Regions from separate parts of the Pseudoalteromonas sp. 2CM36K genome, predicted to be linked through region 1. Evidence: predicted binding sites of a transcription regulator. Region 1 holds the regulator's gene; each other region holds the start of a gene.
What was found. Region 1 encodes sigma-54, which starts transcription at its own class of promoters, with help from an activator protein. Its sites were predicted from a motif close to GTTGGCACGNNNNTNGNNT; they were not measured.
Positions count from the first base shown of each region.

Region 2: the regulator sigma-54 is predicted to act here: its motif matches at 6,270-6,288, upstream of dps (DNA starvation/stationary phase protection protein Dps).
Region 3: the regulator sigma-54 is predicted to act here: its motif matches at 1,737-1,755, upstream of MTN97_RS13750 (YggN family protein).
Region 4: the regulator sigma-54 is predicted to act here: its motif matches at 4,224-4,242, upstream of MTN97_RS04855 (DUF2726 domain-containing protein).

Region 1 covers NZ_JALNTK010000028.1:32,969-41,177, reverse strand. Annotated here, with positions in the region: gene MTN97_RS15875 (YgiQ family radical SAM protein) at 1-1,380, shown strand, start outside; gene mgtE (magnesium transporter) at 1,458-2,816, opposite strand; gene MTN97_RS15865 (HPr family phosphocarrier protein) at 2,923-3,195, opposite strand; gene rapZ (RNase adapter RapZ) at 3,214-4,056, opposite strand; gene ptsN (PTS IIA-like nitrogen regulatory protein PtsN) at 4,076-4,528, opposite strand; gene hpf (ribosome hibernation promoting factor) at 4,533-4,820, opposite strand; gene MTN97_RS15845 (RNA polymerase factor sigma-54) at 4,847-6,346, opposite strand; gene lptB (LPS export ABC transporter ATP-binding protein) at 6,680-7,405, opposite strand; gene lptA (lipopolysaccharide transport periplasmic protein LptA) at 7,402-7,941, opposite strand; gene lptC (LPS export ABC transporter periplasmic protein LptC) at 7,931-8,209, opposite strand, start outside.
Region 2 covers NZ_JALNTK010000016.1:70,398-78,606, reverse strand. Annotated here, with positions in the region: gene katG (catalase/peroxidase HPI) at 1-971, shown strand, start outside; gene MTN97_RS11340 (MFS transporter) at 1,033-2,913, opposite strand; gene MTN97_RS11335 (DUF2189 domain-containing protein) at 3,147-3,926, shown strand; gene MTN97_RS11330 (HPP family protein) at 4,099-4,518, shown strand; gene MTN97_RS11325 (DUF2237 family protein) at 4,674-5,036, shown strand; gene corA (magnesium/cobalt transporter CorA) at 5,070-6,026, opposite strand; gene dps (DNA starvation/stationary phase protection protein Dps) at 6,375-6,899, shown strand; gene MTN97_RS11310 (SulP family inorganic anion transporter) at 7,085-8,209, shown strand, end outside.
Region 3 covers NZ_JALNTK010000021.1:57,622-65,830, reverse strand. Annotated here, with positions in the region: gene MTN97_RS13755 (hypothetical protein) at 3-143, opposite strand; gene MTN97_RS13750 (YggN family protein) at 905-1,699, opposite strand; gene MTN97_RS13745 (PA3496 family putative envelope integrity protein) at 2,087-2,272, shown strand; gene MTN97_RS13740 (glutathione peroxidase) at 2,391-2,882, opposite strand; gene MTN97_RS13735 (AzlD domain-containing protein) at 2,976-3,275, opposite strand; gene MTN97_RS13730 (AzlC family ABC transporter permease) at 3,272-3,976, opposite strand; gene MTN97_RS13725 (cytochrome b/b6 domain-containing protein) at 4,082-4,738, shown strand; gene MTN97_RS13720 (c-type cytochrome) at 4,791-5,243, opposite strand; gene MTN97_RS13715 (DUF2721 domain-containing protein) at 5,321-5,791, opposite strand; gene MTN97_RS13710 (S8 family serine peptidase) at 6,016-8,209, shown strand, end outside.
Region 4 covers NZ_JALNTK010000005.1:163,294-171,502, reverse strand. Annotated here, with positions in the region: gene arcA (two-component system response regulator ArcA) at 9-725, shown strand; gene arcB (aerobic respiration two-component sensor histidine kinase ArcB) at 733-3,051, opposite strand; gene folE2 (GTP cyclohydrolase FolE2) at 3,259-4,179, shown strand; gene MTN97_RS04855 (DUF2726 domain-containing protein) at 4,282-4,878, shown strand; gene mtnN (5'-methylthioadenosine/S-adenosylhomocysteine nucleosidase) at 4,988-5,695, shown strand; gene MTN97_RS04845 (cobalamin biosynthesis protein) at 5,696-6,658, shown strand; gene tyrS (tyrosine--tRNA ligase) at 6,698-7,897, opposite strand.

The DNA of each region.
Region 1 (8,209 bases):
ATTGATTTAAAAGCCGAAGCTGCAAAACCAATTATCATCCAACCTGCGCGCCCTAAGCCATGGGAAAAAACTTACGTTAAGTTACCTGCTTTTGAGCAGGTTAGTGTTAATAAACCATTATATGCTCATGCATCGCGTATTTTGCACCAAGAAACCAACCCTGGTTGTGCAAGAGCGTTGTTTCAGCGTCATGGCGATCGCTCTATTTGGGTGAACCCGCCAGCTTATCCACTTGAAACCCAAGAAATGGATGATGTGTTTGGTTTACCGTATCAGCGCATTCCGCACCCAAGTTATGGCGATAATAAAATCCCTGCTTACGATATGATTAAAACGTCGGTAAATATTATGCGCGGCTGTTTTGGCGGCTGTTCGTTTTGTTCTATTACCGAGCATGAGGGGCGCATAATACAAAGCCGTTCTCAAGAATCAATTATTGAAGAGATTGAGCAAATTAGAGATAAAGTGCCAGGCTTTACTGGGGTTATTTCTGATTTAGGCGGACCAACCGCAAATATGTACAAACTGCGTTGTACCAGTAAAAAAGCAGAGAGTACCTGTCGCCGCTTGTCGTGTGTGTATCCTGATATTTGTAAGCATATGGATACTGACCATACCCCGACTATCGATTTATATAAAAAGGCGCGTGAGGTTAAAGGGATCAAAAAGATCTTAATTGCTTCAGGCGTGCGTTATGACCTTGCTGTACGTGATCCTCGTTACGTTAAAGAGCTAGTAACTCATCATGTTGGTGGATATTTAAAAATAGCACCTGAGCACACTGAAGATGGTCCATTATCTAAAATGATGAAGCCGGGTATGGGCGCCTATGATGAATTTAAAGCGTTATTTGATAAGTACTCAAAAGAAGCGGGTAAAAAGCAGTATTTAATTCCATACTTTATTTCTGCTCACCCAGGGACTAAAGACGAAGACATGGTTAATATGGCTTTGTGGCTGAAATCGAATGACTTTAAGCTTGATCAGGTACAAAATTTTTACCCATCACCGATGGCTAATGCGACCACTATTTATCATACTGAAATGAACTCGCTACGCAATATTAAAAATAATACTGAGCAAGTTGCGGTGCCAAAGGGCGCGCGTCAGCGTCGTTTGCATAAAGCAATTTTACGTTACCATGATCCTGCCGGTTGGCCGATGATCCGTGAAGCCCTTCGTAACATGGGCAAAGCTAAACTCATTGGTAAAGGACCTAACTGTTTAGTGCCAGAAGAAGGGCGAGATGAAAGGCAAGCCAAAGGCGGTAAAGGTAACAAGGGCGGTCGCCCTGCGCTTACTCGTCATACTGGCTTTAGCCAGTTTAAAAAAGCCAACACTAAACCTAAGGTAGGTGGTAATCGCCAGCGCGCTAAGTAGCCTTAACTTATGTAAAGTAACTATCGGCTTAAACAAAAACACCGCGTATTGATGCGGTGTTTTTGTTTATAAAAAGATTAAATCAATAACCAAGTCGCAGTACCTAAGAAGGCAAATATACCAACAATATCAGTTACTGTGGTTAGTACCACACTGCCTGCAAGTGCTGGATCTATTTTCATTTTTTTAAGCAATAGTGGGATACTAGCACCCGCAATACCTGCTGCAACTAAATTCATAAACATAGCAAACGCTAAAACACCACCGAGTTTGAAATCCCATTGCCAAAGCGCAACGACACCGGCAATTAGGATAGACCAAACCATACCGTTAATCGCGCCGATAGCGAGTTCTTTTAATAATAAAAAACGTTGGTTAGTTTGGTTGATATGGCCCACCGCGATACCGCGAATAACCAAAGTTAAGGTTTGGCTGCCTGCAACCCCACCCATTGACGGGACAATACCATTGAGCACAGCAAGAATTGGTAATATAGCTAAGGTGTTTTCAAAAAAGCTCGCCACAATTGCAGCCAGCAATGCAGTTAGTAAGTTTACACCCAGCCAAATTGAGCGCTTTTTAGAGCTTTTTAACACAGGTGCAAAGGTATCTTCTTCATCATCTAAACCCGCTAAACCCAGTAAACTGTGCTCAGCGTCTTCACGAATAACATCAACGATATCATCAATGGTGATCCGCCCAAGCAAGTGTGCGTTGTCATCAACAACCGGTGCCGATATCCAGTTATGACGCTCAAACAATTGTGCAACTTCGCTCTCATCCATTGAAATAGGAATAGACTCACAGTCTTCATCCATTAACTCATGAACAATTTTTTCAGGGGGATTAGTTAATAAAGTACTCAGCGATAGGGCGCCTAAAAAGCAGTTATTTTCATCAACCACATATAAGTCATCTGTACCCTCAGGTAATTCGCCGCGTAAGCGAATATAACGTAGTACCACATCTAGAGTCACATCGGGGCGAATAGTAACGGTATCTATATTCATCAATGCGCCAGCAGAGCGCTCTTGATACGATAAAGCCTGCGTTGCACGTTCTCTATCTTGAATATCCATAGCGCTAACAACATCTTTATAAACAGTGTCAGGTAGGCTACGTAGTACTTCCCCTAAATCATCATGGCCCATGTCTTCGGTTGCAGCAGCAATGTGCTCGGGTGCCATTTGCGCAATAATGCCCAAACGTACATCTTCAGACAGCTCTTCAAGCACATCACCTTGTACATCAGGATCAACCAGTTGCCAGAGCATACGACGAATTTTATGGGGAGATGATTCTAAAAGAAGTGCGGTATCACAAGGTGCCGTTTTTGCTAGCATGCGCCTAACTTGAACAAATTGACCACTATTTAGTGACTTAGTCACCTGTTTTAGTTGTTGTAGTGGAATATCTTGTTCTAAAGCTTCAGGCATTGGCGTCCTTAATTAAATTTTATTACACGATGATGGGGTATTGCTTTATCTTACTTTATATCAGTAAACTACCTCAACCACTATTAACCTTAGCTTATAAGCAGGATCATTCTTGCTCATTAAATCGTTGGTCAATGAGTTCACCTATTGCGCTAAGTGCAGGCTCAGCGTCGGGGCCTTCGCATACCACCTTAACTTCTTTGCCTTGGCTGCTTTCGAGTAACATAAGTGCCAGCACGCTATCGCCAGCGGCTTGTTTGTCATCTTGAAATAAAGTGATTGTGGCATCAAATTGCACAGAAAGCTGAGCTAATACTGTCGCCGCTCTAGCGTGTAATCCTAATTTGTTTTTTATTAAAAATGTATTTTCTAAGCGCATGACATGTTCTCGCAAGCTTTATTCTTGTTCTCGGTGGCGAATTTTTACATTAGGATGGCTCATTGCAAAGCTTTCGCCAATGGTTTGCGCTAAATAAACAGAGCGGTGTTGCCCACCGGTGCAGCCAATTGCAATAGTTAAGTAGCTGCGGTTATTTCGTTCTAAATGCGGCAGCCATGTTTGCACAAATGTTTGAATTTGCCATGTAAATTTTTGCACTATACTGTGACTTGCTAGGTAGTCTTTTACTGGTTGATCCAGCCCTGTAAGTAGCTTTAGTTCAGGCTCCCAATGCGGGTTTGGTAAAAAACGGGCATCGAATACGTAATCTGCTTCTTTAGGGAGGCCGTGTTTAAAACCAAATGATTCAAAGGTAATGATCAGTTGTTTATCTTTTTTTCCGAGTATTTTTTCACGAATAGATTCAGCAAGCTGATGCACACTTAAATCTGTGGTATCAATCATATAATCAGCACGATTAATCAATACATCAAGTAGTTGTTTTTCTTTTTTTATGGCTAAATCAAGCGGCAAAGAATCAATAGATAAAGGGTGAAGACGACGCGTTTCTGAAAAGCGTTTTATTAATGTTTGATCGTCACTGTCTAAATAAAATACCGTTGGTTTAGTAAAACCAGGTAAATATTCAATGATTTCATTAAACTGCTGTTGCTCTTTAGGTAGGTTACGTACATCAACACTCACAGCAATTTTATTATAACTGTCGGAAACACTGCGCACTAATGATGGTAATAAATTAAGAGGAATATTGTCTACACAATAATAACCTAAGTCTTCCACAACGCGTAACGCCACAGATTTACCTGACCCTGAGCGACCGCTTATAATTATTAATTCCATTTACCACCTTTCTTTATTACTACGATTGACTGACGATAACCTGATACAGTTCGCTATCCGATTTGGCGGCGCGTAACTGTTTACAAAATTCTTTATCATTGAGCTTTTCTGCTATCGTGGCTAAGGTTTTTAAATGCTGCTTATTGTCACCATCAGGTACAATTAAGGCAACAAAAATGTCGACCGGTCTGTTATCTATCGCATCAAAATTAATAGCCGTTTCGCTCACTAATATAAGTGCAAGAGGCTCTTGTACACCACTCATACGACCATGTGGAATTGCAATTCCTCGACCTATACCTGTACTTCCAAGCTTTTCTCTTGCAGTTAATGCGTTAAGAATATCTTGTTGTGTTAAATAGGGCAGTTTATTGTGAGCCAATTCACTGATAAATTCTAAAATTCTTTTTTTACTATTAAAAAGGACCGCAGCTTTACTGCAGTCCTGACAGATAAGTGAGCTTAGTTTCATAGTGTTAGTGTCGAGCAAGTTTCTCTTTGTGTTTAATTACTTGACGATCTAGCTTGTCAATGAGCGAGTCTATAGCGGCATACATATCTTGATGCTCAGTAGAAGCAAAAATCTCAGCGCCACTAACATGAACGGTTGCTTCAGCTTTTTGGTTTAGTTTTTCTACATCGAGAATAACGTGCACATTCGTTATGTGATCAGTGTGCCTCTGTAACTTCGAAAATTTGCTATTTACGTAGTCTCTAAGCGAGTCGGTAATATCTACATGACGACCAGTTAAATTCAGTTGCATAAACATTTTCCTCTTTGTTGTACGCCTTAAATCAAACTTTTACGTTGATTAGACGGGGGAATAGCTAGAGATTCGCGATATTTTGCTATAGTTCTCCTCGCTACTTTAATTCCTTGCTCTGCCAATATATCTGCAATTTTACTATCACTCAATGGTTTAGCTGAGTTTTCTGCAGCGATTAATTTTTTAATTAATGCTCGTATTGCTGTTGATGAGCATTCGCCACCATTTTCAGTACTTACATGGCTTGAAAAGAAATATTTAAGCTCAAAAATGCCACGTGGTGTGTGCATATATTTTTGCGTAGTAACACGTGAAATAGTCGACTCGTGCATTTCCACCATTTCAGCCACATCGTTAAGTACCATAGGCTTCATCGCCTCAGGACCATGTTCAAAAAAGGCCTGTTGTTGCTGCACAATACAGTTAGTTACTTTAAGCAGTGTGTCGTTTCTACTTTCTAAGCTTTTTATAAACCATTTAGCCTCTTGTAAGTGCGAGCGAATAAACTGGCTATCACCACTTGATTTAACCGTACGCGACATAGCTGCATATTGGCTATTTACTCTGATCTTAGGCATGCTATCTGGGTTTAGTTCAACCACCCAACGGCCTTTTACTTTTTTAACCGACACGTCAGGAATAACGTACTCAGACTCTTCTCTGACAATAGTGTCTGCCGGTTTTGGGCTGAGCGTATGAATCAACGTCATGATTTCTTTAAGCTCATCTTCTTTAAGCTTTGTTTTTTTCATCAACGTGCGATAGTCACGCGCAGCCAGTAAATCAATATGATCGGTTAAGATCATTTTTGTTTCGTTTAAAAAAGGTGTGTCTTTATCAAATTGATTTAGCTGAATACACAAGCACTCTTGTAAACTACGCGCGGCTATTCCCACTGGATCAAATAGTTGAATACGCTTTAGTACCGCTTCTATTTCGTCAAGTTCAACTTCATCTTCGGCGTCGTTTTCTTGGTTAAAGCTTTCTAATATTTCTTCACAGCTAAGGGTTAGAATCCCTGAGTCGTCCACAGCTTCTACAATTGCAATAGCTATCGCTTCATCGGTAGGGCTAAACGGCGTCAGTTGAAGTTGCCACATTAAATACTCATGCAGCGTTTCAGTCGAAGAGCCTTGATAAATAGATTCATCTTCTGGCATTGGGCCCGATGAAGAGGCAGGCGCAGCACTCATATATTCATCCCAAGTAACATCCATAGCCATATCATCGCTAATGGTGTCTTTGGTCATTGCTTCGCCGCTATCTTGCTCATACTCGCTAGGTTTATCGTCAGCTGAGGCACTTAGCGTTAAGTCATCGTTATCGGCTTTTTGTTCGTTTTTACCTGCTGTGTCTTCGCTGTAATCGTGTTCTTCAACTTCAAGCAAGGGGTTGCTATCGAGCGCTTCTTGAATTTCTTGCTGGAGATCCAATGTACTGAGTTGCAATAAGCGAATTGCTTGTTGCAACTGTGGAGTCATTGTAAGTTGCTGGCCCATGCGCAGCTGTAATGATTGCCTCATGTATCTCTAACAATCCTTTTAAATTACGGTCTGTTGACCTTTGCGATTAAAATTTGTTCAAACTAGGGGCGGTTTAATTGCGGCGCGAGGTTTGTAACCTAGTGGACTAAGTCAAAACCGAGCAACAAAGAGTAAATCGTCCCTAGGCAGAACCCGAAGGGCAGCGCCTGTTTGGCATTGATGCTGCGTTATCGCCTATTTATGGGGAATACCACACCACATAGGCTCTGCCTTGCCTAAATATCAAACAGACTGCTGCAAATTCAACCTTGATAGGTCAACAGACCTAAGTATGATTAATCTTAGCAGATGCTTAGTGGAATAACACACATATTAGAGCTTGAACTGCTCGCCCAAATAAACATCGCGTACTGTTTTATCGTTTAATACGTATTCAGGAGTGCCTGATGCAATTAACTCCCCATGAGAAACTATGTAGGCTTTTTCACAAACATCAAGTGTTTCGCGCACATTATGATCTGTAATAAGGACGCCAATGCCACGGTTTTTAAGATGCTCTATAATCTTTTTAATATCTAATACTGAGATAGGATCAACCCCCGCAAAGGGTTCGTCTAAAAGGATAAATTTAGGGTTTGCTGCAAGCGCGCGAGCAATTTCAACGCGGCGACGTTCACCACCTGATAAAGCCATACCTTGACTATCGCGGATATGCTGAATGCTAAATTCATCAAGTAAATTATTTAAAGTATCTTCGCGTTGTTGTTTATTTAATTCTTTACGTGTTTCTAAGATAGCCATTAAGTTTTGATAAACAGTCAGCTTTCTAAAAATAGACGACTCTTGCGGTAAATAACCAATCCCTAAACGCGCTCGGCTGTGCATCGGTAATAAAGTAATATCTTTATCATCAATTGATATTTTGCCTTTATCGCTAGGTACAAGGCCTACAATCATATAAAAGGTGGTGGTTTTACCTGCACCATTAGGGCCAAGTAACCCCACAATACTGCCAGCTTCAACCTCTAGGCCAACGTTTTTCACCACTTCACGACCTTTGTAGCTTTTAGCTAATAGCTCTGCTTTTAATGTGCTCATGGTTGGCCTTTATCATCTTCTTTTTTATTTTCAACAGGCACTAAAATAGTGTGTACACGGTCTGTTGAGTTTTCGTCTTTTTCTGCGCTAATTAACTGCTGCTCGATATCGTAAGTGATACTTTTAGCTGTTATTTTTTGACCTGCTTGAGCAATGCTTGCATCGCCGATTAAGGTTAAAAAACGCAGCGACACATCGTAACGCACTTCATTAGCACTGGCGCTCATTATGGTGCCATCAGCTTGTGTTTCTTCAAAATATGCAGGGCTGCCTGTGGCAATTAATAACTGTTTGTTATCGCCTAGGTCATCGCGTTTATGCACTTCTAAACGGTCAGCTGTGATACGGCGATTACCATGAATAATTTCAACATTTTTCTCAAAAATGCCTACGTTTTCTTTTAATTGGCCTTCTTGTTTATCTGCACTAATTGAAATTTGATTCGCAGCGGGGGCTTCAGCAGGTTCAGCGCCATTACTGTTAAAAGCAATTAATAGTGAGGGAACAATTAAAATTTTAAATAGGTTATTGGTCATAATATAGGGTTCGCGTATGGTTAATAAGTTTAATCACCTCGGTTTTTAAATCGGCCTCAAGGCCTTTACCTGTGATTTTTAAATTAGGTCCTGTAATAACGACAGGCTGCTGTGATTGCATGGTTAATAGTTTTATATCAACATTGATGGTCTGGGCGGTGATCGTATCGATCATGGCGTTATCTACTAAGTTTTGAGCGGTTACATTACCCTCTAACACCAGTTGACGGTCGTCGTAGAGGGTTGCTTCATCGGCGTTAATACGCCA
Region 2 (8,209 bases), on a different contig from region 1:
AATTGACTCACCGAGATATGGGGCCACCACGTAACTTTTTAGGTAAAGAAGTACCAAAAGAAGACTTAATTTGGCAAGATCCTATTTCAGCAGAGACTCAATCAAACATTGATGCTAGTGCAGTAAAAGAGCTTAAAACCGCTATTTTAGACTCGAACCTAAGTGTACCTGAGTTAGTACGTGTTGCATGGGCATCGGCTGCCAGTTACCGTGATTCAGATATGCGCGGCGGAGCCAACGGTGCACGTATTGCGCTTGCTCCACAAAAGGATTGGGCGGTAAATAATCCGGCCGAAACCGCAAAAGTACTCAAAGTATTAAAAGCAATTCAAGCTGACTTTAACGACAGCTTATTTAGCAAAAGCCATGTATCGCTTGCTGATTTAATTGTGCTTGGTGGTAATACAGCGATTGAAAAAGCAGCCAAAGATGCAGGCTACTCAGTAAACGTGCCGTTTAATGCTGGCCGTGGCGATGCTACGCAAGCGCAAACTGACGTTAATGCATTTAACTTATTAGAGCTGCCAGCCGATGGTTTTAGAAACTACTTTGATGCAGAGAAAAGCTATAAATCGCCAACTGAAATGCTAATAGATAAAGCCGATCAGCTTGACCTAACCGTGCCAGAAATGACTGTATTAATCGGTGGCTTACGTTCGCTTGATGCAAACTACAAAGGCACTGATTACGGCGTATTTACTGACAAGCCTGGCACTCTAAATAACGATTTCTTTGTTAATTTATTAGATATGTCGACGGTATGGAAAAAATCGTCTGATGCTGGCATTTACCAAGGCTTTGACCGTCAATCAGGTGAGCAAAAATACACTGCTACTTCGGTTGATCTGATTTTTGGTTCAAATTCAGAATTGCGTGCAGTTGCCGAAGTATATGCCTTTGATACATCAAAACAAAAGTTTGTAGAAGACTTTGTTAAAGCATGGACTAAAGTAATGAATTTAGACCGTTAATAACCATTAAGTAACACAACCACAGCGCTGCAATTAATTGCAGCGCTTTTTTATTACTAAGCTACTTTAAAGCAAGTACTCGATCACGTAAGTCATCGGCAATCACATTTTCAGACGCAACCGGCTCACCAATCGCTACGCTTACCAACGACCATTTGGGTCTAGGTAGTCGCCATTTAGTTTTTCGACTAAACATACTGCCCCATAATCCATCTAAATGAACTGGGATAACAGGCACAGGCGTGCGCTGAATTATTTTTTCAATACCACGGCGAAACACATCAACTTCGCCATCACCGCTGAGCTTTCCTTCAGGAAAAATACCCACCAGCTCACCACGTTCCAGTGCTTGCGCAATGTCATCAAAAGCTTTATTAAACGCCTTAGGATTTGATTTTTGACTATCAATTGGGATAGCTTTGGCCATTTTAAACAACCAATTAAGTGCCGGTGAATAATAAATAGGTGCAAATACAACAAATCGAATTGGCCTAGGTGACGCCGCTAAAATAAACATCCAATCAACAAAGCTAACATGATTGCTTACCACCACCGCAGCTCCTTCATCGGGAATATTGAGCTCGCCTTTAGTGCGCACACGATACATACAAATCGCTAAAATATAGATGATAAAACGTAAGAAAAACTCCGGTACTTTGGTGTATATGTACAGCGATATGAGTAAATTAAGTCCTGCTAATAACAACAATAATTGTGAAATATCCCAGTGTAATAGCGTTAAAGTAAAAATACTTAAAACGGCGCTGCCAACCATAAACAATGCGTTTAATACATTGTTAGCTGCAATTACTCGTGAACGGCTATCGGGGTGAGTACGCTGCTGAATGAGTGCATACAAAGGTACCGTATAAAACCCTGCGGCAATACCAATTCCTGCCATCCAAACAAAATGCCAGAGCATATCGCCAGTATTAATTACTTGCTCAAGAGTAAGCTGCAACTCATTAACTAAACGATAAGATTCAATGCCAGGTTCTTGACTTAATAAATATAAAAATAAGGTAATTAACAGTGCACCAAAAGGCACAATACCCAACTCAATACGTGAGCGCGATAGCTTTTCACACAATAAAGATCCTAATGCAATACTCAACGAAAACACCACTAAAGCAGCCGTCACCACCAACTCATCGCCTCCCATTACATGTTTTACGTAGTTAGGGAGCGCCGTTAGTATCACCGCACCAATAAGCCAAAACCAGCTGATCCCCAATACTGATTTACCCACTGACTCGGTTTGTGCGTTAAGCGCATTAAATACACTTTTGGTCGAGGAAATAGGGTTAAGCGATACCTTTAAATTAGCATCATTCGCAGCACTTTTTGGTATAAAACGACTACTCAAATAACCAATAACCGCCAGGCTCACTATCGCGATACTGATATAAACAGGGCCTGCAGCTTGGGTTATATAATAAGTGCCAAATACGGTGCCTAATAAAATAGCCACAAAGGTGCCAGATTCAACTAACCCATTAGCTTTGGTTAATTCATGAGGAGCGACATGCTGCGGTAAAATTGAGTATTTTAATGGCCCAAAAAAAGTGCTTTGTAAACCCATTAAAAACACAGTACCTAACATTAACCAAACCTGCTCGGTTAAAATAGATACCACGCCCACCAGCATTATTGGAATTTCGCAAAACTTTACGATGCTGATTAGTTTTGATTTTTCCAACTTTTCTGCAATTTGCCCAGCCATGCCTGAAAATAGAAAAAACGGTAAAATAAATAATCCCGCAGCCAGATTAGAATAAAAGGCACCATCAGCTACCGTAGCAGCTTGAAAAATTAAAATAAGTAGGATTGATTGCTTATAAACATTGTCATTTAAAGCTGAGAAAAACTGCGTCACAAACAGAGGTAAAAACCGTTTACTACCCAGTAAAGCTCCTTGAAATTGTTGTTTATTTTCCTTCATTACGGTCTCTTAAAATTAGCTTCAGAACTTAGATTAGCACTATGGAAAAGAAATACGAACCCACTTTTTAAGTACGTGCTCAAACATATATTTAAATAAACAAAATAGCTAACCCAACAAAAATGACTAACTAATGAACAATGCGACTAAATCAATCGTATAAGTTGTTTATGAGTTGTAAATAAAACATCTATGTTCTAAACCTAAAAGGTGACTAAAAAAGGAGCATCTTTATGCCAACTACAAACACAATAGACAAAGACACTAAATTCGCACGTTGTTTAGAGTGCAACAAAGTAAATACATTTGCCGCTTTTCATTGGCTTTCGTTAGCGTTTAAAGATATGGCGCGCGCGCCCATGTTGAGTTTAATTTACGGTTTAATCTTCACGCTTATTCCGGTAGCGATTGTTTACTCTATTGTACTTACCGACAGCCACTTAGCTATTTTACCTGCAACCGTTGCTTTTGCTTTGATCGGTCCGGTATTCGCCGTTGGCTTATACGATGTAGCCTGGGAACTAGAGAAAGGCCATAAACCTACATTAAGCCATTCATTAAAATCAATGTTTCGTAACCCTGTAGGTGAATGGGGTTTTGCGGTATTACTTATGGTAATTATGATTATTTGGATGCGCCTAGCTGCAATTGTACATGCATTGTACCCAAGCCATGTAAACCCCACCTTTGAAGAACTTTCTGCGTTTTTAACTATAGGCAGCATTATCGGTGGGATTTTGCTGGTCAGTGTGTTTTCAATTTCTGCATTTACGCCGCAAATTATGATGGAAAGACGCGTTGATATTATGACCGCAGTCGTTTCTTCAATCCACGCAGTTAAAGAAAACTTTGCAGCCATGGTAGTGTGGTCAATTTGTATATTTGTACTGGTAGCGCTTGGCTTTGCTGCAGGTGCCGCTGGATTTATTATTATTATGCCACTACTTAGTTACGCTAGTTGGCATGGATACATTGCTGTTATTAAAACAAAAACACCACGTGGTTATGAATAACATTTACCTGTAGTTTTATCACTTAATTAAATGCTTTTTGGCATTTAATTAAGTGTTGCCTCTTCTCCCTCAGTTTATAAAATCCGTAAAAACCTTGATCTCAATAAGGTGCAAAGCTTAAAAATAGCGCTAATATAAGCTGATACACTACAGATAATATAAAGGAATAAACATGAGTCAAAACGTTAAAGACTTAATGACACCGAACCCATTTTCAGTGAACGTAAAAAGCACTTTGCATGACGCACATAATTTAATGAAAGAAAAAAACGTTCGCCATATTCCTGTTATTGACGAAGACGGCGCATTTGTCGGTATGCTCACACAAAAAATAATGGTCGCCAAAGTCATGGGTATCATGGCAACATTTGGTGCTAATGCATTACAACGCAAAGAAAAACTCACAAAAGTAGAAGATATTATGGTGAGTGATTTTATAAGTGTAACCCCAGAGCAGCCGCTATCAGATGTGGTTAAGTTTTTTGTAGATAATCGCCACGGTTGCATGCCCGTTGTTAGCGAGCAAGGCCAGCTAGTAGGTATTTTAACGTCTTCTGATTTTGTACGTTTAGCTGCAGCACTGCTCTCGTAAATACTCTTCTTTAATGAAACTGTATTTAGCTTTGCCAAATACAGTTTTTACTCACTTAACAGATATAAAAATTAACAGCATAGATAGCTAAGTCACTAACAGCCTGTTATGGTAAACACCCTGCTTTTAATGGTTATTACAAGGTAAGTTTTCATATGGCTAATCAATTAAATGTACTAGGAACTCGCTTACAACTTTGCTGTGGCAACGGTGGCTATACCCGTGAGGGATTTTGCTATGTACCAGATTCAGACTTTGGCAATCACAGTGTATGCGCCATTATGACCGACGAATTTTTGCAGTTTTCTAAGGCGCAAGGTAACGATTTAATTAGCCCTAATCCTTTGTATGATTTTGCGGGCTTAAAAGCTGGCGATAAGTGGTGCTTATGCGCGATTCGTTGGTATCATGCCATTGCTGCTAATGTTGCTCCTCCTGTTGTACTTGAAGCAACAAACCAAAAAGCGCTAGATATTATTCCCCTTGAAGTATTAAAAGCACATCAATATACCGGGTAATGATTTGAGCGCTCAGCTTGCAATATTAAAGTATTATAACCACCCTTTATGTTTAAAAAATAAATAAGGGGCAAAGCCCGACAGCAACATAATGCCAATTGCAAATGGATAACCCCATTCCCATTGTAGCTCAGGCATTATATTAAAATTCATACCATACACACTAGCCACTACTGTAGGCGGTAAGAAAACCACTGAGGCAATAGAAAAGGTTTTAATAATTTGATTTTGTTCAATATTAATAAAGCCTTGTGTTGAATCCATCAAAAAGTTCACCTTGTCGAACAAAAAGGTACAGTGCGACATTAAAGTTTCTATATCGAGTACAATTTCTCGAAGAGATTCGCGCTCGTCATTTTGCGCGCCTATACGGCGTATTAAAAACGAAATATTGCGTCGCGTATCCATTAAACATAAACGCACCTTACCATTAGCATCTTCTAAGCGAGCTATGCGACCAACCGCCTCTTCTAAGTCTGAGTTATCTTCTTCAAGTACATATGCGCTAAGCTTCTCTAATTGATGATGCATGTCTTCGAGCATATCCGCGTGGTTTTCAACTTTTTGATCAAATAAAGTAATTAATAATTGTTTTGCTGTATCGCATGCCACCTGACCTTTGCGCGCTCTTAAGCGCAGTAGTCTAAAATCAGCCAATTCCTCATCACGAATAGTAAGTAAGCAATTGTTTTGCAACAAACAAGCTACCGTTACAGTATTAAATCGCCCTTCATTAGGTGACATAAACAATGCATGCACATGTAAACCTTCATTATCGATAAAGCACCTAGACGACGTTTCAATCTCTTCTACATCTACCGAATCTGGAAAAGTTATATTGAGCGTTTTTGCAAGCGCATTTTGCTCCTGCGGTGTTGGATTAATAGTATCAATCCAATGTGCATTCTTTATGGATACTTCAACAGGGGTACCAGGTAAAGGCGCTAACTCTTTGATCACTCCTTGCTCGATGGAAAAAAACCTCAACATACACTTCTCCTTTAATGAATCTTTGGGTTGAGTATATGTAACAGGACATTAATCAACAATGATAATACCTTCATTATAACCACTATAAAGGGCACGCTATTCGATAACACTTTAAAGTATTGCTGTTTTGCAGAATTTACAAAAAAGTGCATATTTTTCATATCCGTTAAGCTAAACACTCCTTAAAACTTTATTAAATAAAAATTAAATCAATACATTTCAATTAGTTAAGTAAAAAGTTTAATCGGCATGCCCATTGCTTCGATAAATACAAGAGGTGTTCGTTATCGCAATTTAAATACTCACTAGAGTAAAGCGAGCACTATTTTTGAAATAGTAGGAGGAATCATGAGTAACAGTAATAATGCAAATAAAGTCGCTGAATTTACCGCTCCCGGTGTAAAAAACGAATCAGCAAATAAAGCAATATCTGTACTAGAAAATCGCATGGTAGCGCTAATTGATTTACAGCTAACTTTAAAACATATTCATTGGAATGTAGTAGGTCCAAACTTTATTGGCGTACATGAAATGCTAGACCCACAAGTAGAAACCGTCCGTGAAATGACTGACACCATAGCAGAACGTATTGCCACTTTAGGCGGCGTCCCAGTTGGCACACCAAAATCGATTGTTGAGCGTCGTACATGGGAAGATTACGCCATAGGTAAAGGCTTAGTAACTGAACACTTAGCCGCATTAGACAAAGTATATAACGGCGTTAACAGTGATCACCGTAAAGCCATAGAATCACTTGCTGAGCTTGATCCGGTATCTGAAGATATGATCATTGCGCAACTTGCAGAGCTTGAGCAATATCAGTGGTTTGTTCGCGCCCACATAGAATCATCAACTGGTCAATTGAATAGCTAATTTTTAAAGCAGTCATTTTTACTTACAAAGCCCAGTAACTTGCTGGGCTTTTTTGTTTTTAAACTACATTCCTCTTATTAATACACTAGCCCCCCCCTATTTAGCGCATCTAACACATTTAGTTACTATACTTATTATTAAAGAGAACTTACTATCTACTCCTAATTATTAGCAGGGAATTTGAAGTGTTGTCGCGTCTATATAGCTTTATGCCAGGTTTACACAGCTTATTTAATTATCAACGTCAATGGTTTGCTGATGATGTGAGGGCGGCATTATCGGTTGCAGCTGTTGCTTTACCTGTTGCTATAGCTTATGCGCAACTTACAGGCGTTAATGCTGCAGTTGGCCTGTATTCTTGCGTATTACCTATGATGCTTTATGCACTTTTTGGTACCTCTAAACAGCTTATTATTGGCCCTGATGCCGCAACATGTGCGGTTATTGCTGCAGTTGTTACTCCACTTGCTGCAGGCGATAGCTTTAAACATTGGCAATTAGTGATCACCATGACCGCAATGACCGGTTTTTGGTGCTTTATTGCCAGCCGCTTTAAGCTAGGTGTATTAGCCGACTTTTTATCTAAACCAATTTTAATGGGGTTACTAAACGGTGTGGCTATTACCATTATTGTTGGTCAGTTTTCTAAAGTATTTGGCTTTACCTTTGATGAGCGCTATTTGCTTGAGCGTTTAGGTGGCGTTCCTACGTATTTATCGCAAACTCATATTCCCACCTTATTAATGGCTTTATTTACCCTCGGCGTTTACTTTGTGTTAAAGCGCTTAAAACCTACATGGCCAGCCTCTATGTTTGCCATTGCACTAGGTGCGGTATTCGTTTGGTTTTTTAATTTAGAGCAATTTGAAATAAAAACCATAGGCACAGTAACTGGTGGTTTGCCCGTGTTTAACACCCCAGTATTTGACGTGGGTATTATTCGAGAACTTGTTGTACCGGCACTCAACTTAGCCATAGTTAGCTTTGTCAGCATGATGCTAACAGCGCGAAGCTTTGCAGCAAAGAATGGCTACGACATCGATGCCGATAAAGAATTTAGAGCCTTGGGCATCGCTAATTTAGCGTCAGCATTATCACAAGGCTTTGCCGTTAGTGGTGCCGACTCACGCACAGCCGTAAACGACGACTCTGGCGGAAAAACCCAATTAGTTTCGATTATAGCTGCCGCTATTATTGGTGTTATCGCTCTTTTTTTAACGGCGCCGCTTGAGTTTATTCCCAGTGCTTCACTCGGGATTGTATTAATAATTGCCTCTGTTCACCTGCTTGATTTAAAGGCAGTCTGGCAA
Region 3 (8,209 bases), on a different contig from region 1:
GACTATTTGTATTGAATTGCACCGCCAAGTGCTAATTTTTTTCCGTAACGGTTAAGTTTAGCTAACATTCTCGCTTTGCGATTAGTTGGTTTAACTGCAACGTGAGTTGTGGCTGTTTGGTTTAATGTATTAATTGGGTTCATTGTATTCGCTCCAAGGTTGTGTCTGTTGAAAACGTGTGCATTTTGCCCGTAGGTTGGTTAAAAATAAAGCGATAAAAATTGCTGGTGAAGTATTAGTTTTTTTAATCTGAAAGTGTTTTTTTTGATTTGCTATTTAATGGCGTTTGTTTTGATTTTGTATATTTATTCATTATATTTTTGTGCTACATCACTTTTTTATGGGGTTTTTTTCAGTTTTTTTTATTTTAATATGTTTATAAATAGATTATTTTGAATAGTTATTCAGATTAAATTATTTTGTATTTTTGGGGTGGGTTTTACTTCGTTCAAAGATTTAACATGCTATTTATAGGTGGTTAATTATTTATCAGAGAAGAGCATTTTTTATAAACGATAAAAAAGAGTGTTGCTAGGCTTTTAAATTATAAAAAAAGTGCCTAGGTTACTAGGCACTTTGGAGTTAGTTGCGTTTTAAAACGCGTCTAACTGGGGATCGCACCGCCTCAGAATTTAAAACTTAAAAAGGGGTGGTTTTAATATGTTGCAATTTGGGCTTACAATCATCAGCTCGAACGGCATTCTATGTGATCTAGAGCGAAGTGAAGATTATACTTTGGTTTGTAGTCTACTATGAAGCCACAAAATGTCTCTGCACAGCAAGAGCAGATCCACTCAACAGTCTATTACTTGAGTTAAATGGGACTGGTGGGGTAAAAAACGCAAAATGCGGCATAACTTAAAAGCAAATGCCGCAAAGGGAGATTAATTAAAATGCTGAGCAGTTAGTGCTGTTTTATAGTAAATAACTCATAGCCTTTTAATGCAGGCACTTGCGCAGCAAGTTGAGTTTCTTGTTGTGCGATTTCAATAAAGTCACCACACAGTGTATTTGCACGCTGTTCAAGTTTTTTTGCATGGAGCTCTACTTTTTCTTCTATTTGTGCGCCCATATTTTCCATGCGCTCTTCAAAGGCTTGCATATCGCCACCTGAACCCATTAGCTCAGAGCCTAATGCTACTAAAATACTGCCCATTGATTGCATTACGGCCGACTCAACGGCAGTTTCTATTTGTTGTTCAAACTGCTGTTCAAAGTTTTCACCAAACTGAGTGAAGCTTTGCTGGCCCATGACAAATTTACCTTGTTGGTAAAAGGTACCCTCTACTTCTTGTTGAATATCGTCCATCAAGGTTGCAATGTTATCGAGGCCATCAATATTAAATGCATTGGCGACTTCTTCTAATGCAACACCTGCAATTTTAACCCCTTCAAGGGCAATATTGGCCACTTCAGGTAATTGCACGCGTAAATTATCTGTGTAGTTGGTCAGTGCTTGGCGCTGTGCACTATTTAATGCTACTTGCTCGCCATTGATAGACAGCTCACCTTCAGCGGTAAATAGCATGCGCTGATTATTGGCTTTAAAAATTTCTAACTCATTAGGTTTGATGCGCACATCGTTCTTAAATACAACGTTACATTCGTCGTTACTAAATGAAATTGAAGAGCTGTTATCGTTATGAGCCATGGCGACGGGGGCGCACATAATTGCGCTAACTAATAATAATTCTTTCATGTTTATTCTCTGTTTTTTGCTGATGATAATTAACTTATAACAAGTTTGGTGCCAATAGTTTTTAGTGTTTAAAAACAGTGGTTTGTGACTTTTAAGCTGCTTTGAAGTTGAAAGTAAAGTCATTGAAAAAGCTAAAATTTGGTCAAAATAACCAACAATTAAATGCTAATAAATAAAATTTATCGATACGATAAAAAACTCTCACTTTCCACAATTCAAATTTAGCGCTATTTATTCACAATACTGACACAGAGACTATTTAGGATAGCGATGTGGCTTTATTTTGACGGAAATTTGTACAATGAATTTGCGTTGAACATTTTAATTTCACCAATTATCGCGATACAAGAATCCGTAATTGGTCTCAAACACTTTATGGAGTGGGTTGTGGGTAAGACATTTAGTTACGATGCGCTAGATGATGATTTTGTTGAAGACGAATACGAAATGGTCGGGCGTAATCAACACGACAAGAAAAAGCAAAAGGTGAAAAGAAAGTTAGAGGATTACCTTGAGCAAAAACGCTTGCGTAAAAACCTAGGTGAAGATGACTTAAACGATTATATTGATTAGGTTGTCGCTAGTACAAATCAGTGCCGACATATTAGCTTTTAACTGCTACTTAGGTAGTATTTAAAGCTCTGTGGGTTGGTAATAAAGAGGCTTTATGCCTCTTTATAATTTTTAAGCCTCAAACTTTAGCTGCGAGCAATGCTTTTTCAATTACTTTTTCTAGTTTTTCAGGTTTAGTAAAGGGCGCGTAGCGCTTAATCGGTGAGCCATCTGAATTAATCAAAAATTTTGTGAAATTCCACTTAATTTTTCGTGTTAACAACCCCGGTAATACAGATTTTAAATAGCGAAAAACCGGATGTGTATGCTGACCATTAACGTTCACTTTTTCTGCGATTAAAAAACTAACTCCGTAATTGATTAAGCAACCTTGCGCTATTTGATTCGCGTCTCCGGGTTCTTGCTGGCCAAATTGGTTACACGGGAAACCTATAATGACTAAACCTTGGCAGGCATACTTTTCGTGTAATGCTTGCAACGACTTATATTGATAAGTGAATCCACACTCACTTGCAGTATTTACTATTAACACAACTTTACCTACAAACTCTTGAAAATCGATAGGTTGGCCTTGCAGGCTAGTTGCACTTAGTTGATGAAATGGATGCATATTATTAAGCTATTATTTGTTTATTTGGCATAGTCTAACCTTTGCTTGGTGATTAACAAAGTCGAAATAGTGAACACTGCTATGGCGTTACTGTTAATTTAAAATCAAAAATAACCCCATACCAGCAAGTGTGGTTAGGTAAATATTATGTGTTTTGTAAGCAACTATAATGGCTACAATCGCTGCGCTTAAATAAGGATTTTGCCAATTTAGATTAATGCCACCATCATTTATAAATACAATAGGCACCCAAATCGCTGTTAGAACCGCAGGTGCACTGAAGCTCAAAAACTGCTGCATTTTAGGCCCTACTTTAAATGGTAGCGCGCGATGTAAGAATAAATAACGGGTAAAAAAGGTAATACATGCCATAAGTAAAATAGTCGTCATCATGATTTAGTGTCCTTATTTTTTACTATTCTAGTTACAGCGTAACCTGCACTCATCGCGAGTAGTGCTGAGCATACCAACCACAGCTCAAAGCCTGTGCTTTTTAATAAAGTGGCACAGATCCCTGCAACAATGACAGTGACAAGAGTGGCTAAATTTTTAACTCCTGGGATAACCAAAGCTATAAAGGTTGCAGCAATCGCAAAGTCGAGTCCTAAATTGGTGAGATCAGGGAGTATAGTACCGGCTAAAATACCGAACAGTGTCCAAATATTCCAAGCAATGTAAAAGCTAAAGCCTGCGCTGAGCGCGTAAATTAGGCGCGTTTTAGTCTGGTAGGCGCGAGGATGATGCGAAAAAGCAAATAGTTCATCGGTTAATACAAAGCTGACTGGAAGGCGCCAACGCATGGGTTGCTCAATCACTTTGTGACGAACCGCCAAGCCATATAAAAAATGACGAGAGCTAATAATAAATGTGGTAAATAAAATGGTTAACAGAGGGGTATTACCAGCCATTAACTCAATAGCAACCAGTTGAGCCGAGCCTGCAAATACCAATAGCGACATAGCTTGAGTTTCAAAAGGGGTAAAGCCATTTTGTATTGCCAACGAGCCACATAAAATACCCCAAGGAATAACGGCTAAACATAATGGCAGCATATCTAAAAAGCCTTTTAGTATCGGTTTTTTAATGGACTGCATGTGTTTTACTCTGTGTAATAGTAGAAAGACTCATCGGGATACCTTAAGATTAAGATGCTAAAATAGTTAGCGTTTTAGATGATACTGTTTTTTAGGGAAGGTGCAATGTTCAAGGTAAAAGTGTGGGATGGCTTTTTAAGAAGCTTTCATTGGTTATTAGTATTGAGTATTGCTGCGCTTTATTTTAGTGCTGAAGAGGGCATGATAGAGCTACATTTTGTGGTTGGCTTTTTTACTTTAGCGCTTATTTCAACGCGGATTATATGGGGTCTCATAGGCAGTAAAACGGCAAGAATATCGGCATTACTGCATTCTCCTAAATCGGTGCTTGCTTCTTTTAGTGGCAAAAAAACAAATGATGTGGGCCATTCTGCACCAGGCAGTTATATGGTGTTATTATTTTTTATACTGATTATTACGCAGCTGGTTAGTGGTTTAATGAGCAGTGATGGTATTTTAACTGATGGCCCGTTAGCGCAGTATGTATCGAGTGATACGATTGATTTCGCTAACTGGCTGCATCATATTAATTTTGATATTTTATTTTATGCGATTATTTTGCATGTTGTGGCTATTATTGCTTATAAAATAAAAGGCAAGCCTTTAGTAAAAGCTATGATCACCGGTAATAAAGCACTGGCAACACAAAGCTCAGAGCCTGAGACAAAGTCACCATGGATTGCATGGGTTTTATTTTTACTATTACTGGTTTTAATTATGAGTACTTGGGGAAGTGAGCCTTTAAGTTATCTGCTTAGTTAAAAAAAATGGCGCTAATACAGCGCCATTTTTATTGTTTAATACACAGTGTTTATTAGTCTTTGAATTGCTTATGGCAATCTTTACAGCCTTTAGCCCATGCACCAAATGCTTTACCAATGACCGCTTTGTCACCTGTTTGAGCTGCTACAGCAAGTTCATCAGCATATTGCTGAAACGCTGTCGCTTTTTTCATAAAAGTATCGTTTTCAGACCATACCGCAGGAAGTGCTGATGTATCGCCTTTTTCAGTGCCTGCGTAAAATGCCTCCCAAGGCATTTTAGATAATGCCGCCGCGTTATTTGCACGCTGTTTGAATTGCTCTGCATCAAAAGGAATTTTACCCTTAAGCATAGCACCCATATCGCCTATTTGAACTGAAATCATAGAAAATGCAGCTTGGCGATACTCAATCGCATCACTCGGCTCTTTGAATGCAGAATTTGCAGATACGCTAAATGCGCATGTAGATAGTAACGCCCCGATAAATACTTGCTTCAATTTCACTTTACTCTACTCCTTTAAGGGTTCTTTAATTATCTTTGTATCTTAGCTCAGGCTTTAGTTCAAGATAAAGAGCTGGTTTAGTCATTTATATCAATATCAGCAAATATCATTCCTCGTCGCATGCTACGTGTCGCTAAGAATACCTCGCCAAGTAATGACATAAATGCACATATTAGCAATGCCATGGCACCAACAAAACAACTACCGATAGTGACACCTAAATTAATCGATTGTATGTGCGATAAAAATAACAACATAACCACGGCACAGACTAATAATGCGCTTAAGACACTTAAACTAAAGGCAATATGTATGCAGCGGGAGCGCTTAAGAAGCGCCCTTAGTTCTGTAGTTAGAGACAAGTTAAACTCTTCATCGGTACTAACTTTTAATTTTCGCTCTAACTGCCTGGCTCTGTCTGTAATACGTGCCAAACGGTTGGATAGCACCCCAAGTGTTGCCGCAATACCTGTTATTAAAAAGACGGGTGCAACGGCTGTTTGAATGACTTTAGCCATAGTTAAAATATTAATTACATCGTTGTTCATTTATCCCTCTATTTAAATCTTTTCATTTACAATTGTTCACAATTGGTTTTTGCTTTTTATTACATTAAAATCAATGTTTTATGTTGTTAGTGTGTGCTTTTTTGTAACTTAAATGTAGCAATGCTGTTGCTCCTGTAAAGGTTAACGTTTTATATTCGTAGTTATCAATCAATGGAATTGAAACTAGTAAATACAATAATACATAAACTATCCTAGGGGAAACGATGTCTAATAATATAATTAAAAGAACAGCAATCGCGACAGCTGTATCGGGTGCATTTGTGGCAACATTTGCCAATGCTGCGACTTTGCCAAATGCTACAATAACTAACAAACAAGTAGAGCAATTAAAAGAAATAGCTGCTGATAAAAAAGTGCCTTCAGCTCACATGATTGTTTTAAAAGCAAAAACCTCAGTTGATGCAGTTGCCGCTGGGACTTACCAGGTATCTTCTAATCGAGAAATTACGGCGCAGATTGAGCAGCTTCAAGATATGATGACTGTTGAGCTTAGTAGCCTAGATTTTAATGCTAAGGTAATTGGCAAAACCAAAATTTTAGCTCCAACGTTAATTGTTCAAGCAACGCCTGAAGCGTTAGCTCAAATTGCAAAAGATGATCGCGTTGCTAAAGTTTTACCAATGTTCGATCGCGAGCTACATGTTGCAGCAAGCTCTGAATATATCAACGCTAAACCACTTATTACTGACGGCATAGCAAGTGGTAAAGGTCAACGTGTTGCAGTACTTGATACGGGTATCGATTACACTCATGCTGCTTTCGGTGGCGCAGGCACAGTTGAAGCTTATTTAGCAGCTCAAGCTGATCCAACATCAGTTGCATGGCCACAAGGCATTGTACAAGGTGGTTACGACTTTATACGTGATGATGCTGATCCAATTGAAAATGATGCCGCTAATTCACCTTCTACAGGTGATCCAACCAACCACGGTACATCATCTGCAAACTCTGTAAATGGTATTGCGCCTGACGTTGAGCTTTACGCTTATTCAGTATGTGGCGGCGGTTGTCCTGGCGATGCACAAGCAGCCGCTTTAGAAGCTGCAATGGATCCAAATGGAGATGGTGATATTTCAGATCGTGTTGATGTAATGAATATGTCATTAGGTGGTGAGTTTGGTGATACTTATACTGGTGGCGGTACGCAATTCTTAATTCAGCGAGCCGTTGAGTTAGGTGTAAACATGGTTATTTCTGCTGGCAATGACGGTGATAATCCATTCCGTGTTGGTGGCCCAAGCACTACACCTAATGCACTATCTGTAGGTGCAATGACTCACCCAACAACTGAAATCGGTGTTGCATCAGGTACTGTTGCTGGCGTTGAAGGTAATATTCAGCCATCAAGTTTTGGCCCACAAGAAGCATATACAATTTCAGGTGCAGATATTGAATTAGTTTATCCTGAAACAAACGCAGATGGTTGTGCTGAATTTGCTGCAGATGTTGACTTTACAGGCAAAGCAGTATTAATCGACCGTGGTGCATGTGCATTTACTGAAAAAGTTTTACATGCTCAGGCTAAAGGTGCTGAGTTTGTAATGATTGCGAATAACACCGATGATGGTACCCCAGCACCTATGGGTGGCTTTGATGCGGATGTAACTATTAAAAACGTAGGTATTAACTTTGCCGCAGGTGCAGCTTTAAAAGCTCAACTAGCTGCTGGCGGTCCTGCAACATTTGATATTAGCGTTGAAATTAAAACAACGGCAGGTGCAGTTGCAACATTCTCATCTCGCGGTCCTTCTATGGATGGATTATTAAAACCAGAAATTACAGCGCCAGGTACGAGCATTGACGTAGCAGCAGCAGGCACGCAAACAGGCACAAACCCGGTTTCAGGTACTTCTTTCTCGGGCCCAATTACAGCAGGTGCTGTGGCAATGATCCGTGAAGCGCATCCTGAGCGTAATGCGTTTGAGATTAAAGCAACAATCATGAATGCAGCAAACTTAAACGTAACTAATGAGCCTCTAGCGATTAATCCTGATTCAGAGCTTGCGCCAATAAGTATGATAGGTGCAGGTTTAGTTGATGTGACTAAGGCGGCTAACTTGCCAGTTGCAGCTTGGGTACATAACGGAGAGTTTGATACTAAACAAGCTGCACTCTCTTATGGCTTAGTAAGCTTAGCGGAAACAGGCTCTATTACTAAAACGGTAACCGTTAAGAACTTCTCTGCAGATGCAAAAACGTACAACCTTCGTACTGAAGCGCGTTACCAAAATGATATTGATACGGACGCAGTTAGCTGGGATTTCCCTGAATCTATAACAGTACCGGCAGGTCAAGCGATTAACTTTGACATTACAATGACGGTTGATCCAAGTAAATTACCTGCATGGGAATTAGAAAATCCATTCAGTGCAGAGGATATTGCAGCAAGAAGTGCTG
Region 4 (8,209 bases), on a different contig from region 1:
AATTAAAAATGCAAACGCCAGTCATTCTGATCGTAGAGGATGAAGACGTAACTAGACTAAACCTCGTTAGTTTATTTGAAGCCGAAGGTTACAAAGTTATTGAAGCCATTGATGGCGATGATATGCATGATAAGCTTACAAATAACGATGACGTCAATCTTGTAGTTATGGACATCAACCTGCCAGGTAAAAACGGGCTTATTTTAGCTCGCGAATTACGCCAAAAACGCAAAGTTGGTCTTATTTTCTTAACAGGCCGTGACAACGATGTAGACCGTATTTTAGGTCTTGAAATTGGTGCTGATGACTATATTACTAAGCCTTTCAACCCGCGTGAATTAACTATTCGTGCTCGTAACTTAATTACGCGTACTGCATTAGGTGGTGAAGAGTCTGCTATTGAAACAAATGGCGTGATCACCTTTAACGGTTGGGAACTTGACGAAAACAGTCGTTGCCTTACTTCTCCAAACGGAGACGCGAAACGTCTACCTAAAGGCGAATACAGAGCACTGCGTTTAATGCTTGACTCTCCGGGTCGTATATTTAGCCGTGAGCAACTAATTAAACACATGACTGGCCGAGAGCTCCGCGCTAACGACCGTACGGTTGACGTAACAATTCGTCGTATCCGCAAACACTTTGAAAGCGACAACTCAACATCTGAGTTAATCAGCACCATCCATGGTGAAGGTTACCGTTTCATTGGTAAAATCGACAGCTAATTAGTTATTACTCTAATTGCTGTAAAAATAAATGAAGGGCCTGTTGTCCTTCATTTATTTTATCTGTTAACTCCTCAAGCCACACAGCTAACACTTCGTCACTTTGCTCCAGCGCCCCATGCTCCATTTGCTTTGCATGCAACTGAACATCATTAAGACCCACCGAACCAGCGGCACCTTTTAATTTGTGCGCAACCGATTTGTACTCTTCTCTATCAGCAGCGTTTAACGAAGCTAATAGCTCTTGTTGGTACTGCGGATTTAGCTTTGCGAACAACTGGCTACTGCGTTTAAATACTTCAACGCCCATCGAATTTACAAAGTCTTCAATGGTTTCAACATCCAACAAGTCAGTATTAATTTGATTTAATAACGCTTGATTGACCACTCGTTGAGGAGCCTCGGTTTGCGCTTGCTTAATGCCAAAGAGTTCAGCGAGCATATTATCTAACTTGCTTGTGTTTATTGGTTTAGCTAGTGCGCCTTGAATAGATATACCCTCAAGCTCTTCTTCAGCACTGCGAACATTGGCCGTTAATGCCACTATTGGTAGCTGATCAAAATGACTTTGAGCGCGAATTTGTCTTGCCACTTCGTCACCATTAATATCAGGCAACTGCATATCAAGTAATACTAAATCTAAGTCATCTTCAGTTTCGACAAACGATAAAGCATCTTCACCCGTTTCAGCCCACAGCACTTCGTGTCCACGTTGCTCTAGTAGGTTAGTAGCAATTTCAGCATTAAGTGGCACATCCTCCACTAATAAAATATATAAGCTACGCCCAACATAACTATGTTCGGTAGGAGCACTACATAAATTCAGCGGAATTTGTACCGTAAAGCAGCTGCCCTCTCCTGGGGTACTATTAACCGTTATTGTACCTTTCATTGCGCTTACTAACGCTTTGGTGACAGCTAACCCAATACCTGAACCAATGGCATTGGTGCCTTTAAGATCTGGCGCTTTATAGTACATGTCAAAAATGCGTGTTAGTTGCTCTTGTGGAATGCCTTCACCGGTATCGAGTATTTTAATAATAAGCCAAGGGCCATCTTCACGGTTTTCTCTGGCACAATCTAAGATTACGCTCCCTTGTTGAGTAAACTTAACAGCGTTATTAATTAAGTTCCACACCACTTGGCGTAAACGAGTCGGGTCAAGCAAAGCATATATGTCAAGCATGCCAGAACGCTTCACTTCAAAAGAAAGCTCTTTTTGCTCAGCAATAAGGCCTGCAAAGTTAACCACATCATTGATAAAGTCCGAAACATTAATTTCGTTGGCGGCAATATCTAACTGCTCACGGTCAATTTTATCTAAATCTATAATATCGTTGAATATGTTACCTAGCGTTTCGGCGCTTGAAAACACGGTATTACACCAACTGCGTTGCTGTTTGTTTAATTCGGTATCCAGTAGCATGCGCGTTAAGCCCACAATACCATTAAGCGGTGTGCGTAACTCATGGCTTAATGTGGCAATAAATTTCCCTTTATCTTTATAAGCTGTTTCTAGTGCCTGCGCAGCTTCTTTACGACTGGTAATATCACGGCCAAACGCAAGTAAACCAATGTAATCCCCTTGTTCATTAATAAAGGGAAGTTTACGCAATTCAAACCACCTAATTTCACCGTTTACTGAGTACTCCACATCTATAGTTAAACCTTGGTGCGTACGCTCAACCTGCTCATCAGTTCTGAGTACTTCTGATAAAAAGTGGCTTGGGAATATTTCTTCTGCGGCTTTACCAATAAGTTCGCCACTGGTTTTGCCCATTACCTCTTCAAACATTTTATTACAACCGGCAAACACCCCGTTGTTATCGCGGTAATAAAATAAATCCGGCGAGGAGTCTACTATTGAGCGCAGTAACATGCCTTGCTGTGCGAGTTCTTGTTGTGTTTTTTTACGCTCTGCAATTTCACGCCTGAGCTCTTCTATTGCTCGATGTTTGGCATGAAAAGCCATTTTACGTTCGTCAATTTCAATATTTAAGCGGTTAATATTGTCTTTGAGGGTTTGATTTAAAAGCTTTTCTTGTTTTGTGGCACTATCTAAATAAGCATAAGAGGCATCAAGTTGCCGAATAGAGTTTAATAATATGCTGATAACTAAAGGAGAAACAACCGAGGTAAAAAATACTACGGCCAGTATATCAACCAAGTTTACTTCGCCTATGGCGACGTAATAAAACATACTTGATAAAACCAGCGATATTGTCAGTAATAATGCATAGCAAATAGCTGCAGTTTTAAACTCACCTAAACGAGTTATTGAACTGGAAAGAACTCGAACCCACGGGTTCAAAGAAGAATCAGTCATATATCAGTTTTTCTCTTAGCTAAATGCTTAGGGTCTGTTGACCTTTCAAGGTTAAAGGCTAATTTTAGCATTTTCTACCAGCTATTTTCATGTTGTGCGACAAAAACAATAAAATTTCATGTTTGGTGTTATTTGCTGCATTTCAGCAACCCTTTATTTAGTGTAAAATGCGGCGTTTTAAATATTGCAAATAACGAGTAACGTATCATGCAAAAAACTATGCCAGATATTGCTAACACGGCTGCCACATTACAAACAGGTAAATTAGACTGGGTAGGTATGGGCGATATAGAGCTGCCTTTTATTTTTGAATCTCTTGATTTAGCTCCAGTTACCGTTAATGCAAAAGCACGCGCCTTTGTTAATTTACACAAAGAAGATGCTAAAGGCATTCATATGTCGCGACTATTTTTAGCGTTGGATCACCTCTCAACTGAGCAACAGGTCAATCCACAAAGCTTAGCACAAGCCTTAGATACCTTTATCACCAGTCATGAAGGCTTAAGTGATAAAGCACACATTGAATTTAAATTTGAATTGCCGCTACGCCGTAAGTCATTACTTAGTGGTAAAGCAGGTTGGAAAAGCTACCCTATTGTACTTACCAGCACTATCAATCAAGGTGTCATTAGCTTTGAGCTCAGTGTTGATGTGACTTATTCATCAACCTGCCCCTGCTCTGCTGCACTGGCTCGCCAATTAATTCAAAACGCATTCAGCGAAAAGTTTTCTCAAGAAACACTCACTCAATCAGAAGTTTTAGAGTGGCTTGGAACAACTCAAGGAATTGTTGCCACCCCGCACTCACAGCGTTCAATTGCTAATGTTAAAGTAAAGCTAGATCAAAATATTCAAGAGTTTGATGTAGTTAACTTAATTAATTTACTCGAAGATGAGCTTAAAACACCAGTACAAGCTGCGGTAAAACGTGAAGACGAACAAGAGTTTGCTCGCTTAAACGGTCAAAATTTAATGTTTTGTGAAGACGCAGCACGAAAAATTAAAACGACGTTAGAGTCAAAAGAGTTTAGCGATTACTTCCTGCAAATTAACCATTATGAGTCTTTACATGCTCATGATGCAGTTGCGATTGCCGTAAAAGGTATTGAAGGCGGCTATAAAGCATAATAGTGCTCATCCCCATTCGTTAATAAAACAACCATAACAACTATTTGGGCACATAAATTGCTTTAGAAAAACAGTGTCAATTTGTTGTTATGGAGTTACCGTATGGAATTCGCTTTATTATTAATATTAGTGCTAGTTGTTGGGGCATCTGTCGTTGCGTCAAAATTTAATGATGACGGCGGAAACCCTTATCCTTTTACTCGTAAGCAAAGTGTATTTACCCAAGTAGAAGGGGCGTTTCTGAATTTATTAGAGCGCGCTGTTGGCGATCAATATAAAATTGTTAGTCGCGTTAAACTAATCGATGTGATTGACTGTAAACAAGGCCTGTCTGTTAAATCTAAACGTGCGGCAATGGCTAAAGCAAAAAATAAGCAGCTCGACTTTGTTTTAGTAGATAAAGAAAAAATGACCATAGTGGCTGCGGTTGACTTAGTTAATAACGCTAATAAAGATGGCCACAAAGCACAGCGCGACTGGTTTGTTAATGGCGCATTGGAAGCCGCAGGTATTCCACATATTCGTATGAAAGTGAAGGCAGGCTACCGCCCAAGCGAAGTACGCGATGCAATTATGTTTAAATTAGGTAAGCCAGCGGCATCTAAACCTTCACGACCTACGCGTGCTAGAGTTCATAAACCGGCGGTATTGTCTCCTTCTCAAGCAAAGGCACAATCAACAGCCCTTGCTGAAATATAATCAATAAGTTTATAAAGTGCGGGCTTTTTAAGCTCGCATTTTTGTTTGTTTTACCCCACGTTATTTTTTGCAGTATAATCACCGTATTCAAACTCAGGAATTTAACACTATGAATGTTGGTATTATTGGCGCAATGGAGCCAGAAGTTAAAATTTTGCGCGAGGCGATGCAAAATCCACAAGTTTTAACCAAGGCTGGTTTTACTTTTTACACAGGCGAGCTTGCAGGCAATACCGTCACTTTAGTGCAATCAGGTATAGGTAAAGTCGCTTCGACAATCGCAACCACATTACTTATCGATAACTTCAATCCAGATTGTGTTATTAACACAGGCTCTGCCGGTGGATTCGACCCATCACTAAACGTTGGCGATGTAGTAATTTCATCTGAAGTACGTCATCACGATGTTGATGTAACAGCGTTTGGTTACGAAATTGGCCAAGTACCACAAATGCCAGCAGGTTTTACTGCTCACCCTAAACTTGTAGAAGCAGCCGAGCAAACAATTGCACAAATTAGTGAAGTAAAAACCCTTGTTGGTTTAATTTGCACTGGCGACTCGTTTATGTGCGACCCTGTTCGTATTGAAAAAGCACGCAGTGACTTCCCTACAATGCTAGCAGTAGAGATGGAAGGTGCATCAATTGCGCAAACGTGTTTTGCACTTAATACACCATTTGTTGTTATTCGCTCAATGTCTGATATTGCAGGCAAAGAGTCGCCGCAATCATTTGAAGAATACTTAGAAACAGCCTCTATAAATTCATCAAAAATGGTCGTAGCTTTACTTGAGAAATTAACGGCGGTTACGCTGTAAATGCTCAATAATATTGTTCAAAATCATTTGGACTTTATTGTATTTATTTGTGCGCTCCTTGCTGAGCGCTTTTTACCTTTAGTAAGTTGGTATCACCCTAACCACATACTCTCTGCTATTTTTAGCGCTATAAGCCAGCGTATTTATAAAAAAACAGACACCAAGCAATATCATTATTTAGCAGCCTCAATGGCAAGTACTCTTATACTTAGTACTGTGCTTATTATTGTAGTTTTACTGCTTCAGTTTGCCTTTTACCCCGAGCTGTTATCAGGTCTTATTTTATATTTATGCCTAGAAAACAGTAGCCTGAATAAAAAAGCGATACGCATAGCTAGGCTAGTCAAAAAAAATCAAAAATCGACAGCACGCGAATTATTAAAGCCACTAGTAGCCCGAGAAGTTATTGCACTTTCAAGCCCCGGGATCATTAAAGCCATTATGGAAAGTGTCATACTTAGAACGGCGCGTCATTACTTTGTGGTAATTTTCATATTTTTAGTATTGGGCCCCGTCGCCGCTCTAGCCTATCGTTTAATCACTTTAATTCAACAGGCGTGGCGAAGTGATATAGCCCCAAATAGCTCTTTTTTGATGCCGCTTAAACTGGTTCTTTTTATTGTTGAGTACATTCCCATACGTTTACTCGCGCTGACAATTGCCTCACTAAAGGCCAGTAAAAAAAGCATGCATTATATTAAGTATTATGGCCGACACTTCTATCAAACCAATACAGGCTGGTTACTTAGTGTATGTTCTGCATCTTTGGGGGTACAACTTGGTGGGCCTGCTATTTATAATACACAGCGTTTTAATAAAATGCGTGTCGGTGTAGAGCGCCTTCCCAACGCCGATGACGTACCACAACTACTCAATACACTTAACCAAACTCGCCTTTTTTGGTTTCTGATTATTATTAGCGTTGAAGTTATTAAGGCTGTTCTCGTTTTTAAGTTCGCATAAAAAAACCAGCCGTAGCTGGTTTTTATAATGTCCGAAGTTTTAAGCTACGGTGATATTTGCAAATTTGCGTTTACCTACTTGGTAAATAGCCGTTGTGCCTTTTGCAATTTCCAATTTGGTATCTGTAATTTTGTCTTCGCCGTTAAGCTTTACTGCACCTTGTTTGATCATCCTCATGGCTTCTGAGGTACTCGCCACTAAGCCCGCTTCTTTAAGTAAGTTAGCGATTAAAATTGACTCTTCATCAATATTAACTGTCAGCTCAGGGATTTCATCTGGCAAAGCTTTTTTCTGAAAACGCTGGATGAAGTCATCATGAGCAGCTTGCGCATCAGCTTCACTGTGAAAACGCGCAATTAGCTCTTTAGCTAATTCAATTTTAATATCGCGCGGGTTAGTACCCTGCTCTACACGCTGTTTTTGCGCTGCAATTTGCTCAATAGAAAGGCTACTTAGCAAATCGTAGTAACGCCACATGAGTACGTCACTAATTGACATGATTTTACCGAACATATCTGAAGGCGTATCAGTAATACCAATATAATTACCGAGTGACTTCGACATTTTCTGAACGCCGTCAGTTCCCTCAAGTAAAGGCATCATTAATACTGTTTGTGGTTTTTGACCTTCATCTTTTTGCAGCTCACGACCCATTAATAGGTTAAAACGCTGATCGGTGCCGCCTAGCTCAACATCTGACTCTAATGCGACTGAATCCCAGCCTTGCACCAGTGGATACAAAAACTCATGAATCGCAATCGATTGACCGCCAGCATAGCGCTTTTTAAAATCATCACGCTCAAGCATACGCGCCACAGTTTGACGCGCGGCTAATTTTATCATCCCCGCAGCGCCTAATTTCTCCATCCACGTAGAGTTAAAAGCGACGGTTGTTTTAGCCGGGTCTAAAATTTTGAACACCTGCTCTTTATAGGTTTCGGCGTTGGCAAGCACGTCATCACGTGTAAGTGGTTTACGGGTCACATTTTTGCCCGTTGGATCGCCAATCATACCGGTAAAATCACCAATTAAAAAAATAACCTCATGACCTAAATCTTGAAAGGTTTTCATTTTATTAATGAGTACAGTGTGACCTAGGTGTAAATCTGGAGCCGTAGGATCAAAACCAGCTTTAATTTTTAGCTTTTTCCCCGACTTTAATTTTTCAACCAACTCATCTTCAATTAATATCTCTTCTGCACCGCGTTTTATCTCTGCTAGAGCGGTTTGTAAATCCACTGTGTGTTACTCCAAAAATTCTGACAACGAAGGGGTGTAATATGCTCACGGTTTATTGCTAGCGCGTTATCACAAAGCAAATAAAACTATTTAGCTAACATAACAAATTTCCACCTAATTAGAACAACTTTTTTAACTAATCGCAGCACCAACCAAATTGCAGGGTGTACGTTCTAAAAGGGGATATAAACGAGCGATTAATAATACGCCAAAAGTGTTTATCACAAACTAAAAACAGTTTACAAATTAATCACTTCTCGTAATTAAACCGTTTTATAAACTAATATAACATTATGATGAAAAAGCAAAGTA